DNA from 3 places in the Streptomyces sp. NPDC058239 genome. Region 2 is predicted to be linked to each of the others. Evidence: riboswitches for the same ligand, from Rfam matches in the RefSeq annotation. Region 2 holds a riboswitch; each other region holds the start of a gene.
The links. Region 2 has a riboswitch for cobalamin ahead of ACFVYE_RS00330 (cobalamin biosynthesis protein). Riboswitches for the same ligand answer to the same signal wherever they lie in the genome.
Positions count from the first base shown of each region.

Region 1: linked by a shared signal. The riboswitch ahead of ACFVYE_RS19580 (CbtB-domain containing protein) and the one ahead of ACFVYE_RS00330 (cobalamin biosynthesis protein) in region 2 are both predicted to bind cobalamin.
Region 3: linked by a shared signal. The riboswitch ahead of ACFVYE_RS36060 (ABC transporter substrate-binding protein) and the one ahead of ACFVYE_RS00330 (cobalamin biosynthesis protein) in region 2 are both predicted to bind cobalamin.

Region 1 is NZ_JBHVWS010000016.1:142,135-145,874, forward strand. Features, by position in the region: gene metE (5-methyltetrahydropteroyltriglutamate--homocysteine S-methyltransferase) at 1-679, opposite strand, end outside; cobalamin riboswitch at 843-1,062, opposite strand; gene ACFVYE_RS19575 (histidine phosphatase family protein) at 1,121-1,714, opposite strand; adenosylcobalamin (AdoCbl) riboswitch at 1,837-1,929, shown strand; gene ACFVYE_RS19580 (CbtB-domain containing protein) at 1,975-2,190, shown strand; gene ACFVYE_RS19585 (CbtA family protein) at 2,219-2,992, shown strand; gene ACFVYE_RS19590 (GNAT family N-acetyltransferase) at 3,121-3,627, opposite strand.
Region 2 is NZ_JBHVWS010000001.1:61,936-65,675, reverse strand. Features, by position in the region: gene ACFVYE_RS00335 (cobyric acid synthase) at 1-632, opposite strand, end outside; gene ACFVYE_RS00330 (cobalamin biosynthesis protein) at 629-1,657, opposite strand; cobalamin riboswitch at 1,802-1,933, opposite strand; gene ACFVYE_RS00325 (hypothetical protein) at 2,109-2,339, opposite strand; gene ACFVYE_RS00320 (anion permease) at 2,375-3,640, opposite strand.
Region 3 is NZ_JBHVWS010000048.1:43,298-47,037, forward strand. Features, by position in the region: gene ACFVYE_RS36050 (ABC transporter ATP-binding protein) at 1-307, opposite strand, end outside; gene ACFVYE_RS36055 (FecCD family ABC transporter permease) at 304-1,338, opposite strand; gene ACFVYE_RS36060 (ABC transporter substrate-binding protein) at 1,392-2,459, opposite strand; cobalamin riboswitch at 2,494-2,683, opposite strand; gene ACFVYE_RS36065 (beta-ketoacyl-[acyl-carrier-protein] synthase family protein) at 2,762-3,740, opposite strand, start outside.

The DNA.
Region 1 (3,740 bases), on a different contig from region 2:
CGGCCGGGGTGCGGTCCTGCACCAGGGCGGGCTCGTCGAGCTGCACCCACCGGGCACCGGCGGCACGCAGATCGGCCAGCACCTCGGCGTACACCGGCAGCAGCCGGTCGAGCAGCGTCAGTGGCTCGAAGCCGGCGGTGACGCCCGGAGCGGGCTTGGCCAGCAGCAGATAGGTCACCGGACCGACGAGCACCGGGCGAGGGCTGAGCCCGAGCGCCCGCGCTTCCTCGAACTCCGCGACCTGCTTGGTGGAGTCGGCGGTGAAGACGGTGTCGGGACTGAGCTCCGGAACCAGATAGTGGTAGTTCGTGTCGAACCACTTGGTCATTTCGAGCGGCGCCACATCCTGCGTACCGCGCGCCATCGCGAAATAGCCGTCCAGCCCATTGGTTTCGACGGCTTCACGATGCCTGGCCGGTACGGCACCGACCATCACGCTGGTGTCCAGCACATGGTCGTAGTACGAGAAGTCGCCGGTCGGGACCTCGTGGATGCCGTCGTCTGCGAGCCGGCGCCAGTTGGTGCGGCGCAGGCCGGCGGCGGTCTCCCGGAGGGCGGCTGCGGAGACCCGGCCCTTCCAGTAACCCTCGACGGCCTTCTTCAGTTCGCGGTTGCTCCCCTGGCGGGGATATCCGTACACGGTGGCCCGGGCTGCCGCGGCTGCGGACTTGCTGGTCACGGAACTCTCCTTCGCGAGCGTGTGTCCTGATACGACCCCGGGACGGATCGAAGGCGCGAAGGGATGACGGACCGGGCGGAACCGCAGCGCCGTGGAGGCGCGCGTGCCCTGCCCGATATGTACGCCGACCCGCCCACGAGGTCACCGAGATCACCGAGCGCGTCCGACGCGCACGGGCAGTGGCAGGTCTTCGGACTCGCGGGCACTTCTCGCGTACGAGACACCTACTGGCCGTCGCTTCCCGGGCCCCGTATCGGGTCCAGTGCTTGATGACGGCGGTCGTTCCCACTCACCGCTGCGGGGCAGTCCCGGATTCCCACCGGGTTCCCTCTTGCGACGCGCCTGTCTGGCGGACAGGGCGAACCAGCTGCACCACCACAGTAGGCGCTGACCGGCGGTTCCGGCACGTCAGTTGTTCATACCGTGGGCCACGGGAGGACGTCAGTGCCCCGGAGCGGGGGACAGCGGCTGCCCACAGCGCAGGTTCCACCGTCCGGACCGGCCGCTGAGCCCGGTCAGCGTCAGAGGGGCGACGTCCAGCCGCCAGAACGCCCCCGTCGGCAGAGCGAGCGCCGATACGATCGCCGCCCGCACCACCGCAGGCTCGACGACCCCGAGCACACAGCCGCCCTCGTCGCCGTAGAGGGACTCCACGGACTCCAGCCAGCGGCCGACCCGGGCGCAGAACTCCAGCAACGGTTCGCCGCCGTGCGGAGCCGCCGAAGGATCGGTCATCCAGACCGACACCGCCTCCGGCTCGCTGCCGCTCACCTCCTCCAGCCGCTGCCCGCTCCACCGGCCCATGTCCCAGCCGCGGAGCGCGAGTTCGTGCTCGGCGTGCAACCCCAGCGCGTCGGCGGTCCGGGCGCACCGTTCGGACGGCCCGCAGACATACCGGTCGGCCGCAGGCACGGCTGCCGCAGCGGCCCTGGCCTGCCGGACCCCGACCGCGTCCAGCGGCGCATCGCCGTCGAAACGGGCTTCGCGCAGCGCGGCGTTGAGCGCCGGTGAGATCAACATCACCTTTATCGTCATGACCGGGTCAACTCCCTGAAGTCTGGCCCCTCAAGTGCACCCACCATGGCATCCGGGCCTTCCGGCCCCACCGACGGCACCATGGCCGCGCCTGCCCCCAGGCGGTATCGTCCGATGAGCATGACGAAGTGTGACGGAAGTCCGGTGAGAATCCGGCACGGTCGCGCCACTGTGAACCCGTACCCGTACGGGAAGTCAGACCCAGCACCTTCGTCTCAGGCACCACGAACGGGACGCGTGTTCCCTCAGGAGGTTCTGCCATGGCACAGACTGCTGCCCCCGCCACCGCCGTACCGGCGATCACCCCCATCTCCCTGAAGGCCATTGCCCCTTGGGCGGTCTTCTTCGGCATCCTCATGCTCGTACTGCTGTACTTCGTCGGCGCCGAGCAGGGCGCCACCGCGGTCATCTCCGGCGAAGGTGTTCACGAGTGGGTCCACGACGGCCGCCACCTCCTCGGTTTCCCCTGCCACTGACGTACCGTCCGATCCAGGGGAAATCCTCATGAACTCCATATCTGTCAGAGCCCTGCTCGTCCGCGGCATGCTGGCCGGCCTCGCCGCGGGCGCGCTCGCTCTGGTCGTCGCCTACTTCCTCGGCGAGTCCCGGGTGGACGCGGCCATCGCTCTCGAAGAGGCGCACAGCCATGACCACGGCGGCGGCGAGGAACTCGTCAGCCGCACCATGCAGTCCACCGCCGGCCTTGCCACCGGTGTGCTCGTCTTCGGTGTGGCGATCGGCGGCATCGCCGCCCTCGTCTTCTGTTACGCCCTCGGCCGGATCGGCAGATTCGGCCCGCGGGCCACGGCCGCCCTGATCGCGGGTGCGGCTCTGCTGACGGTGTACATCGTGCCGTTCCTGAAGTACCCGGCCAACCCGCCGGCCGTCGGCAACCCCGACACGATCGGCCGACGCACCGCCCTGTTCTTCCTGATGGTCGCCCTCAGCGTGCTGCTGGCCGTCGCTGTCGTCATCTTCGGCAAGCGGCTGGCTCCACGCCTGGGCAACTGGAACGCGACGATCACCGCATCCGCCGCCTACGTCGTCGTGATCGGGATCGCCTATGCGTTCCTGCCCTCGTTCAACGAGGTCGGAAAGGACTTCCCGGCCGGCTTGCTGTGGGAGTTCCGCCTCGCCACGCTCGCCGTGCAGGCGACTCTCTGGATCACCTTCGGCCTCGTCTTCGGCTGGCTGACGGAACGGCTTCTCGTGCCGGGGACCGACTCCGTCAGGACCGGAAACGGTGCGGCGAACCGGGCTGCCACCGCGGCAGGCTGACCGACGCACCACTGGCCACCAGCAGACATCGGAACCCGCCGGGAGCTTCCCGGCGGGTTCCGTCGTCCCATGGTGCGCGGCTGAGCCGGCGGCTGTATGTACGCGTAAGGGGCCGGGCGACCGGGGGCTCACCCCTCGGCCTGCTGATCCCAGTCGATCCGGTAGTGCTTCAGCTGCGCATCCTCCTTCACCAGGTGCATACCGACGGCTGTCATGACGTGTTGCGACGCGAGGTTGTCCAGATCGGTGTCGCCGTGCACGCAGCTCACACCCTGGTCGCGGGCGAACAGGAGCAGTGCGCGCAGCGCCTCGGAGGCGTAACCCATGCCCTGGGCCGAGGGGACGAGGCCGTAGCCGATCGTGACGTGTCCGTTCTCGTCCGGAGCGCCATGGAATCCCAGCCCGCCGATCACCTCTCCGTCGTCGCGGCGACGTATCTCGTACGAACCGAAGGGGCTGGGATCACCCGTCGTCGCGCATGTGTCGAGGAAGCGCTCGGCTGCGGCCATCTCGCCGGGGGACGGGTATCCGGGCGCCCAGCGGGCACCGTCTCCCGGCTTGCCCGCCATCACCTGCAAGGCATCGGAGGCGCTCATCAGGCGAAGGAAGAGGCGGGGAGTCTCAAGGTCGGTCATGACCGAGTGAAGTATCACGACGGACGGGCGGAAGGCATCGGGATTGTCCGACGGGAGCGTCCGGAGCGGCGCGGGGGCTCCGGTGGGGTCCTGCTGAGGCCCTGCAGAGGCCT
Region 2 (3,740 bases):
TCCAGTCCGGGCTCCAGCAGCGACACGTCGCCGCGGAACTTGTTGACGAGGTAGCCGGCGATCAGCGACTGGTCCTCGGCATCGAGCAGCGCCGTCGTACCGAAGAACGAGGCGAAGACGCCACCGCGGTCGATGTCGCCGACGACCACCACCGGGAAGCGTGCCGCCCGTGCGATGCCCATGTTCACGATGTCCGTGCGCCGCAGATTGATCTCGGCCGGACTGCCCGCCCCCTCGCAGATCACTGCGTCATACGTGCCCCGAAGCTGCTCCAGACAGTCCACGACCGTGCCGAGAAGCGCTTCCTGCCTGCCTCCGTGGTAGCCGCGTGCGCTCATCTCGCCCACCGGCCTGCCCATCAGGACGACCTGGCTGGAGCGGTCGCTGCCGGGTTTGAGCAGGACCGGGTTCATCAGCGCGGTCGGCTCCACCCGGGCGGCCTGGGCCTGCATGGCCTGGGCGCGCCCGATCTCGGCACCTTCGCGGGTGACGAACGAGTTCAGCGACATGTTCTGCGCCTTGAAGGGCGCCACCTTCACGCCCTGGCGCACGAGCCAGCGGCAGATACCTGCCGTGACGACGCTCTTGCCCGCGTCCGAGGTGGTTCCGGCGACCAGCAGCCCGCCGCTCATGTCCGTCTCCGTCCTGCGATCCGACGTCCTGTGAACTGAAGTCCTGCGGACCGAAGTCCTGCGATCCGTCGTCCTGCGATCCGTCGTGCGGCGAGGCCCGCGCCCAGTCGTCCCGCCACACACACGCCGAGGGCCAGCGCACTCACCCGGCGCGACAGCCGTACCGCGCGTTCGATGTCCTCGGTCTCCACCGCCCGGCCGGTCTCCCCGTTGAGGACGGGGCGGTGTTCGACCCGGCCGCCGTACGCGAGGGTCCCGCCGAGCCGTACGCCGAGCGCACCCGCGAACGAGGCCTCCACCGGGCCCGCGTTGGGGCTGGGGTGCTTCGCCGCGTCGGCCCGCCACGCCCGTACCGCTCCACGTGGGCGCCCCCCGGCGGCCACGGCGAGCAGGGCTGTGAGCCGGGCACCGGGCCAGCCCGCGAGGTCGTCGAGGCGGGCCGAGGCCCAGCCGTAGCGCCGGTGGCGGGGCGACCTGTGGCCGACCATGGCGTCGAGGGTGTTGGCGGCCCGGAAGCCGACGAGCCCGGGCACACCGGCCAGCGCACCCCACACCAGGGCGCCGACCACGGCGTCCGAGGTGTTCTCGGCCACGGACTCCACCACGGCGCGGGCGATCTGCGGTCCGTCGAGGGAGTACGGGTCGCGCCCGCACAGGTGCGGCAGCCGCTCGCGGGCCGATTCGATGTCACCGGCGGCCAGGGCGCCGCCGATCGCCCGCGCCTCACGTCCCAGGGACGTACCGCCGACGACGGACCAGGTGGCGGCCGCGGTCAGTGCGACGGAGGCGGCGGGGTGACTGCGTACGGCACGGGTGATCAGCGCGGCACCACCCGCGGCGCCTCCGGCGCAGACGAGCGTGTGCAGCGCGCCCCACCCACGGTGGTCGCGCCACAGACGGCGCTCGACGTCCGCTGCGGCCCGCCCGAAGGCGGCGACCGGATGTCCCCTGCGGGGGTCACCGAGCAGCAGATCGCCGATCAGACCGGCCGTGGCGCCGTACGCGAAAATGCGGTCGGCACGCACGGCTCAACCGGCCGTTACGCCTCGAAGGACCTTCGTACAGGCGGCTCTCGTCGAGAGCGCCACAGCAACGGACGCACGGCAGCCAGGCATGGCGATATGTCCTCACTCAGGGTCCGCGCCCTGGTTCGACGTGACCGGCGACGAGAGTCTCCTGGCTCCCGGATCCGCAGTTCCCCCGGCCTTCCAACCCGCTCGCGCGTGCCGTGACTTCCGGTGTGGGGGACTGCTCCCCGGTGACAGTGGCGGGACCGCGCCGGATTCGCACCGGCTTCCTCTGCTGTCGCCGTAATTGGCTCCGGCAGTCCACCACGCTCCGCGAACGCCCGTCAACTTGCCGTTGACCTGCGACGGTGCAGTGTGCTGAGCCCCACATCGGGCCGGACACACCACAACGGGCCGGACACACACGAGGTGTGTGTCCGGCCCGACGGGGGAGTGCGTGCGGAAGGGCTCAGGCGACGATCAGATAGATCCCGTACGCGACCGCCGCAGCGCACAGCGCGAAGCAGACGTACGCGCCGGCGCGGGCCAGCAGCAGCGAGCCGCCGGAGCCGCCCTGCGCCGCCGGCTCGGGCTGCTTGGAGAGACCGACGATGCCCAGGGTGAAGAAACCCACCAGCGCGACGGTGACGACGAGGGAGACGCCGAAGACGGAGCCGAGGGCTGCCCAGTCGATGTTCATGCTGAATCCTTAGACGGCCTGCCCGGGTGGCCGGCCTAGACGGTGGCGGGTCGCGCCGGGTCCTGGGTGGTTCCGGCCGGAGCCGGAATGGTGGTCTTGAGGTCCTGAGCCGCTGCCTGGGCCGCGGTGAGCGGCGGGCTGACGGCGGCGATGGCCGTGGTGACGACGCCTGCGGGCTCGGCGTCGCCGCTTGTCGGCGCGACATCGCCGTGGCCGACCGGCTTGCGGCGCGACACCAGCCAGATCGCCCCGGAGCCCGCGACCAGCAGCGCCGCGACGACCACGACACCCCAGGTGCCCTGCTTGGTGAGGAGTTCCGCGCCCGCGCCGACCAGGCCTGCGGCCGGCAGGGTCAGACCCCAGGCGACGAACATCCGGGTGGCGGTGGACCAGCGGACCACGCCGCCCTGGCGGCCGAGGCCCGCGCCCATCACGGCGCCGGAGCAGGACTGGGTGGTGGAGAGGGAGAAGCCGAGGTGCGAGGAGGCCAGGATGACCGTGGCCGCGCTGGTCTGGGCGGCGAAGCCCTGCGGCGGCTTGAGGTCGGTGAGGCCGCTGCCCATGGTGCGGATGATGCGCCAGCCGCCCAGGTAGGTGCCGAGTGCGATGGCCGTACCGGCACAGACGATGACCCAGACCGGCGGGTTGGAGCCGGGGTGCAGGACGCCCCCGGTGACCAGGGCCAGGGTGATGATGCCCATGGTCTTCTGCGCGTCGTTGGTGCCGTGGGCGAGGGAGACCAGTCCGGCCGAGGCGATCTGGCCGGCGCGGTAGCCCTTGGCAGTGGCCTTCTCCTGGGCGTCGTTGCGGATCTTCCCGCCGATCCGGTACGTCAGCCTGGTGGCCAGCAGTGCGGCCAGACCGGCGACGATCGGGGCGGCGACCGCGGGGAGCAGCACCTTGGTGACGACGGTGCCGCCGTTGACCGACGACCAGCCCGCCGACATCACGGCTGCGCCGATCAGACCGCCGAACAGGGCGTGCGAGGAGCTGGACGGCAGTCCGACCAGCCAGGTCAGCAGATTCCACAGGATGGCGCCGACGAGTGCCGCGAAGATGACTTCCGTCCGCAGCCCGTCCTCGTTGATGATCCCGCCGGAGATCGTCTTGGCGACCTCGACCGACAGGAACGCGCCGACGAGGTTGAGAACGGCGGACATGGCCACCGCTGTCTTCGGTCTGAGTGCGCCGGTCGAGATGGTGGTCGCCATCGCGTTGGCGGTGTCGTGGAAACCGTTCGTGAAATCGAACACTAGAGCTGTCACGATCACAATCGCGAGTAGCAGCGTGATGTGTTCCATTTACCCAGGCAATCGTTCGACGTCATTGGCACGTGGACCGTAGGCAACCTGGATGAACGGAAGATGAACTGGGCAGGGCGCTGTGGTGACTCCAACTGGA
Region 3 (3,740 bases), on a different contig from region 2:
CCACGTCCAGGACGCTCAACTCGACCTGGGTGACGGCATGCTGGTCGACCACGGCGACCCGCTGGGCCACGGTTCGGCGACCGATCTCGTCGAGCCGCCGGCCGTCGAGGGTGACCACGCCCGCATCCGGGGCGAGGACTCCTGCCAGCACCCGCAACAGGGTCGACTTGCCGGAGCCGTTCGGCCCGATCAGCCCGACGGTGGCGCCGGGCGGCGGGGCGAGATGGACCCCGTCGAGGATGAGGCGGCCGCCCGCCTCCCGGCTGACCCGCTCGGCACACAGCCCCTCGGTGGCCCCACCCGTCATGTGATCCTCCGGCTGCGGTACAGGACCAGGACGAAAGCGGGCACGCCGATGAGGGCGGTGACGACTCCCACGGGCACTTCCTGCGGGTCGAGGACCGTCCTGGCGAGGGTGTCGACCCAGACCAGGAATACCGCCCCGGCCAGGGCGGTGACCGGCAGCAGCAGCCGGTGCCCGGAGCCGGCGAGCGCACGGGCGGCGTGCGGCAGGACCAGACCGACGAAGCCGATGGCACCGGCCGAGCTGACGAGCGCGGCGGTCAGCAGCGCGGTCGTGCAGAGAAGCACGATCCGGGTGCGCGCGACATGGACGCCGAGGGTGGCGGCGGCGTCCTGACCGAACGCGAAGGCGTCGAGCGTACGGGCGTGACCGAGGCAGATCAGCAGCGTCACGACGAGGACGGCGGAGCAGATCCACACATCGGTCCAGCCGACCCCGCTGAGCGAGCCGAGCAGCCAGAACAGCACCCCGCGGGTCTGCTCGGCGTCGGCGGCGGTCATCACGACGAAGGAGGTGAGCGCGGAGAACAACTGCATGGCCGCGACACCGGAGAGGACGACCCGGTCGGTCGTGCCGCCCAGGGTGTGGCTCAGCAGCAGAACGAGGGCGAACGAGCACAGTGCGCCGATGAACGCGCCGGTCGAGATCGACACCGCTCCCCCGCCGACGCCGAGGACGACAACCACGACCGCGCCGGTCGACGCTCCGGAGGAGACGCCGAGGACGAACGGGTCGGCGAGCGGGTTGCGGAGCAGGGACTGCATGACGGTTCCGCACACCGCGAGCCCGGCGCCGCACACCGCGGCGAGCAGGGTGCGCGGCATGCGCAGGTTCCAGATGATGCCGTCCCGGATCGGGGTGAGCCGTGACCGGCCCCAGCCGAGGTGGGAGGCGACCGTGGACCAGACGTCGGCGACGGAGATACGGGCGGGTCCGATGGTGACGGCGACCGCGACGGACAGCACGAGCAGTGCGATGCCACAGGCCCACAGGGCTCCGCCGCGCAGCTTCCGTATCCCCGTGCCACTGCGCACGGCTGCTTCGCAGGCCCGTGGCGCGTCCACCGCCGTGGCCCGTTCGGTGTCCGTCACCCCGCGAATCCGAATGTGCGCAGCCCGGCGGCGACGCGTTCCACACCCTCGACCGTCCGGATGGACGGGTTCATGGCCTGGCCGCTCAGCAGGACGTACCGCTTGTGCCTGACGGCGTCCATGTTCTTCGTGACGGGGTTGGACTCCAGGAATTCGATCTTCTTCGCGGCGCTCTCGGCGGTCTGTGCCTTGCGGGTCAGGTCGCCGATGACCAGGACGTCGGGGTTGCGGTCGGCGACGGTCTCCCAGCTGATCTGCGGCCATTCCTCATGGGTGTCGTCGAAGACGTTCTTCGCGCCGAGTTCCCTGGTGATGATGCCGGGCGCTCCGCAGCAGCCGGCCAGGTACGGGGCCTTGGAGTCGGAGAACCAGTAGAGGAGGGTGGCGTCGGAGGCGTCGACGCCCTCGGTCGCCTTCTTCACCCGGGCCCGCAGCTGCGCCACGAGCGTGTCGCCGCGTTTCTGCACGCCGAACACCTTAGCCAGGTCGTGCACTTCGTCGTACACACTGTCCATGGTCAGTGGCGCGGTACGGGCTCCGTCGCCGCCGCCGCTGTTGTCCTTGCCGGTGCAGTCGGCGGGCGAGACATAGGTGGGGACGCCGAGTTCCTCGAACTGTTCGCGGGGTGCGACGCCCCCCTTGGCGAGCGTCGACTCGAACGCCGCGCTGATGAAGTCGGGTTCCTGGTCGAGGACCTTCTCCGACGACGGCCGGTTGTCCGCGATCCTGGGAACCTTGGCGTTGGCCTTCTCCAGGCCCTTCATCACCGGGTCGGTCCAGGTCGAGGTGGCGGCCAGCCGGTCGGCGAGGCCGAGGGAGAGCAGGATCTCCGTCGATCCCTGGTCGACCGAGACGGCCCGGTGGGGTGCGGCTTCGACGGTGACGGTGCGTCCACAGTTCTTCAGCGTCACGGGGTATCCGTCGGCGGAGCCGGACTTCGCGGCAGAGCTGCTCGTTCCGCCCCCGCAGGCGGTCAGCAGGACGAATCCCGCCGAGAGCAGGGCGATGGTGCGGACAGGGCTGGCTATGGACGGCACGGAGTCCCTCTGCGTCTCGGGGCTCATGCGCGGAGCCCGGTGTACGGAGTCCTGCGCCCGGTACCGGGTCGCAGGTGCCAGCAGGTCTTCGGACTCGGGCTCCTACGGACGGGACGCCTTCCCAGGACACCCGCGGGTGGTCCCAGTGGCCGTGGCCCCGCCCGTCCCCCTCACCGCTGCGCGTCAGTTCCGGATTCTCACCGGATTCCCTGACCCCTACGTGGAGTTTGACTGGCTTCGGCAAGCTATCACGAGCCTCCGCGCAGCTCATGGGTGGTGTGGCCGGTGGTACGCCGGGCTGTGCGACCGTCGCACCACCTGCCCGATGCCTAAGGACGCTGCAGAGCGATCACGGCGTTGTGCCCGCCGAAGCCGAAGGAGTGGCTGACGGCGCGCCGGATGGGCTGCCGCAGAGGTCGCTCGGTGACGCAGTTGATGTCGAACTCGGGCGCCGGGGCATCCAGGTTGGCGATCGGCGGTACGACTCCGCGCTGGAGCGTCAGGACGGTCAGTCCGGCCTCGATCGCTCCGGCTGCCCCCATGCAGTGCCCGAGTACGCCCTTCGGGGCGGTGACGGGCGGCCGGTGCGGGTAGACCCGGCCGATGAGGGCGGCCTCGGTGGCGTCGTTGATCGGTGTCGCCGTGCCGTGTGCGTTGACATGCTCGACGTCCTCGGCCGCCCAGCCCGCGTCGCGCAGCGCGGCCTCGACCGCAGCCTGGGCGACCGCGCCGGAAGGGTGCGGACTTGTGGGGTGGTGGGCGTCGGTGGTGGCGCCGGTGCCCGCGAGCAGTGCCCGCGGCGCGGCGCCCCGGGCGACGGCGTCGTCCGCCCGTTCCAGCACCATGACGGCGGCGCCCTCACCCATGACCAGCCCGGCACGGTCGGCCGAGAAGGGCCGGCACCGCCTGGCCGGGTCGCCCTCCGCCCGGGCCGCGGCTCCGGACCGGGCGAATCCGGTCATGGCGACCGGGTAGACGATCGACTCGGTGGCTCCGGCGATCGCGATGTCGCACTGTCCGGTGACCAGCAGATCGCGGGCGACGGACAGTGCGGTGGCGCCGGAGGAGCAGGCGGTGCACGGTGCCAGGCTGGGACCGGTGGCCCGCAACTGGATGGCGATCTCGGCCGCGGGCATGTTCGGAATGGTGAGCAGGATGCCCGACGGCGAGGTGGCATCCGGTCCGAGCCGGTCGAGTACGACGGCCTGCTCGGTCAGTGCGGCGGAGCCTCCGCTGCTGGTGCCGACGACCACCGCGACCCTGCTGCCCTCCCACTGCGCCGGGTCGAGTCCGGCGTCGGCGACCGCC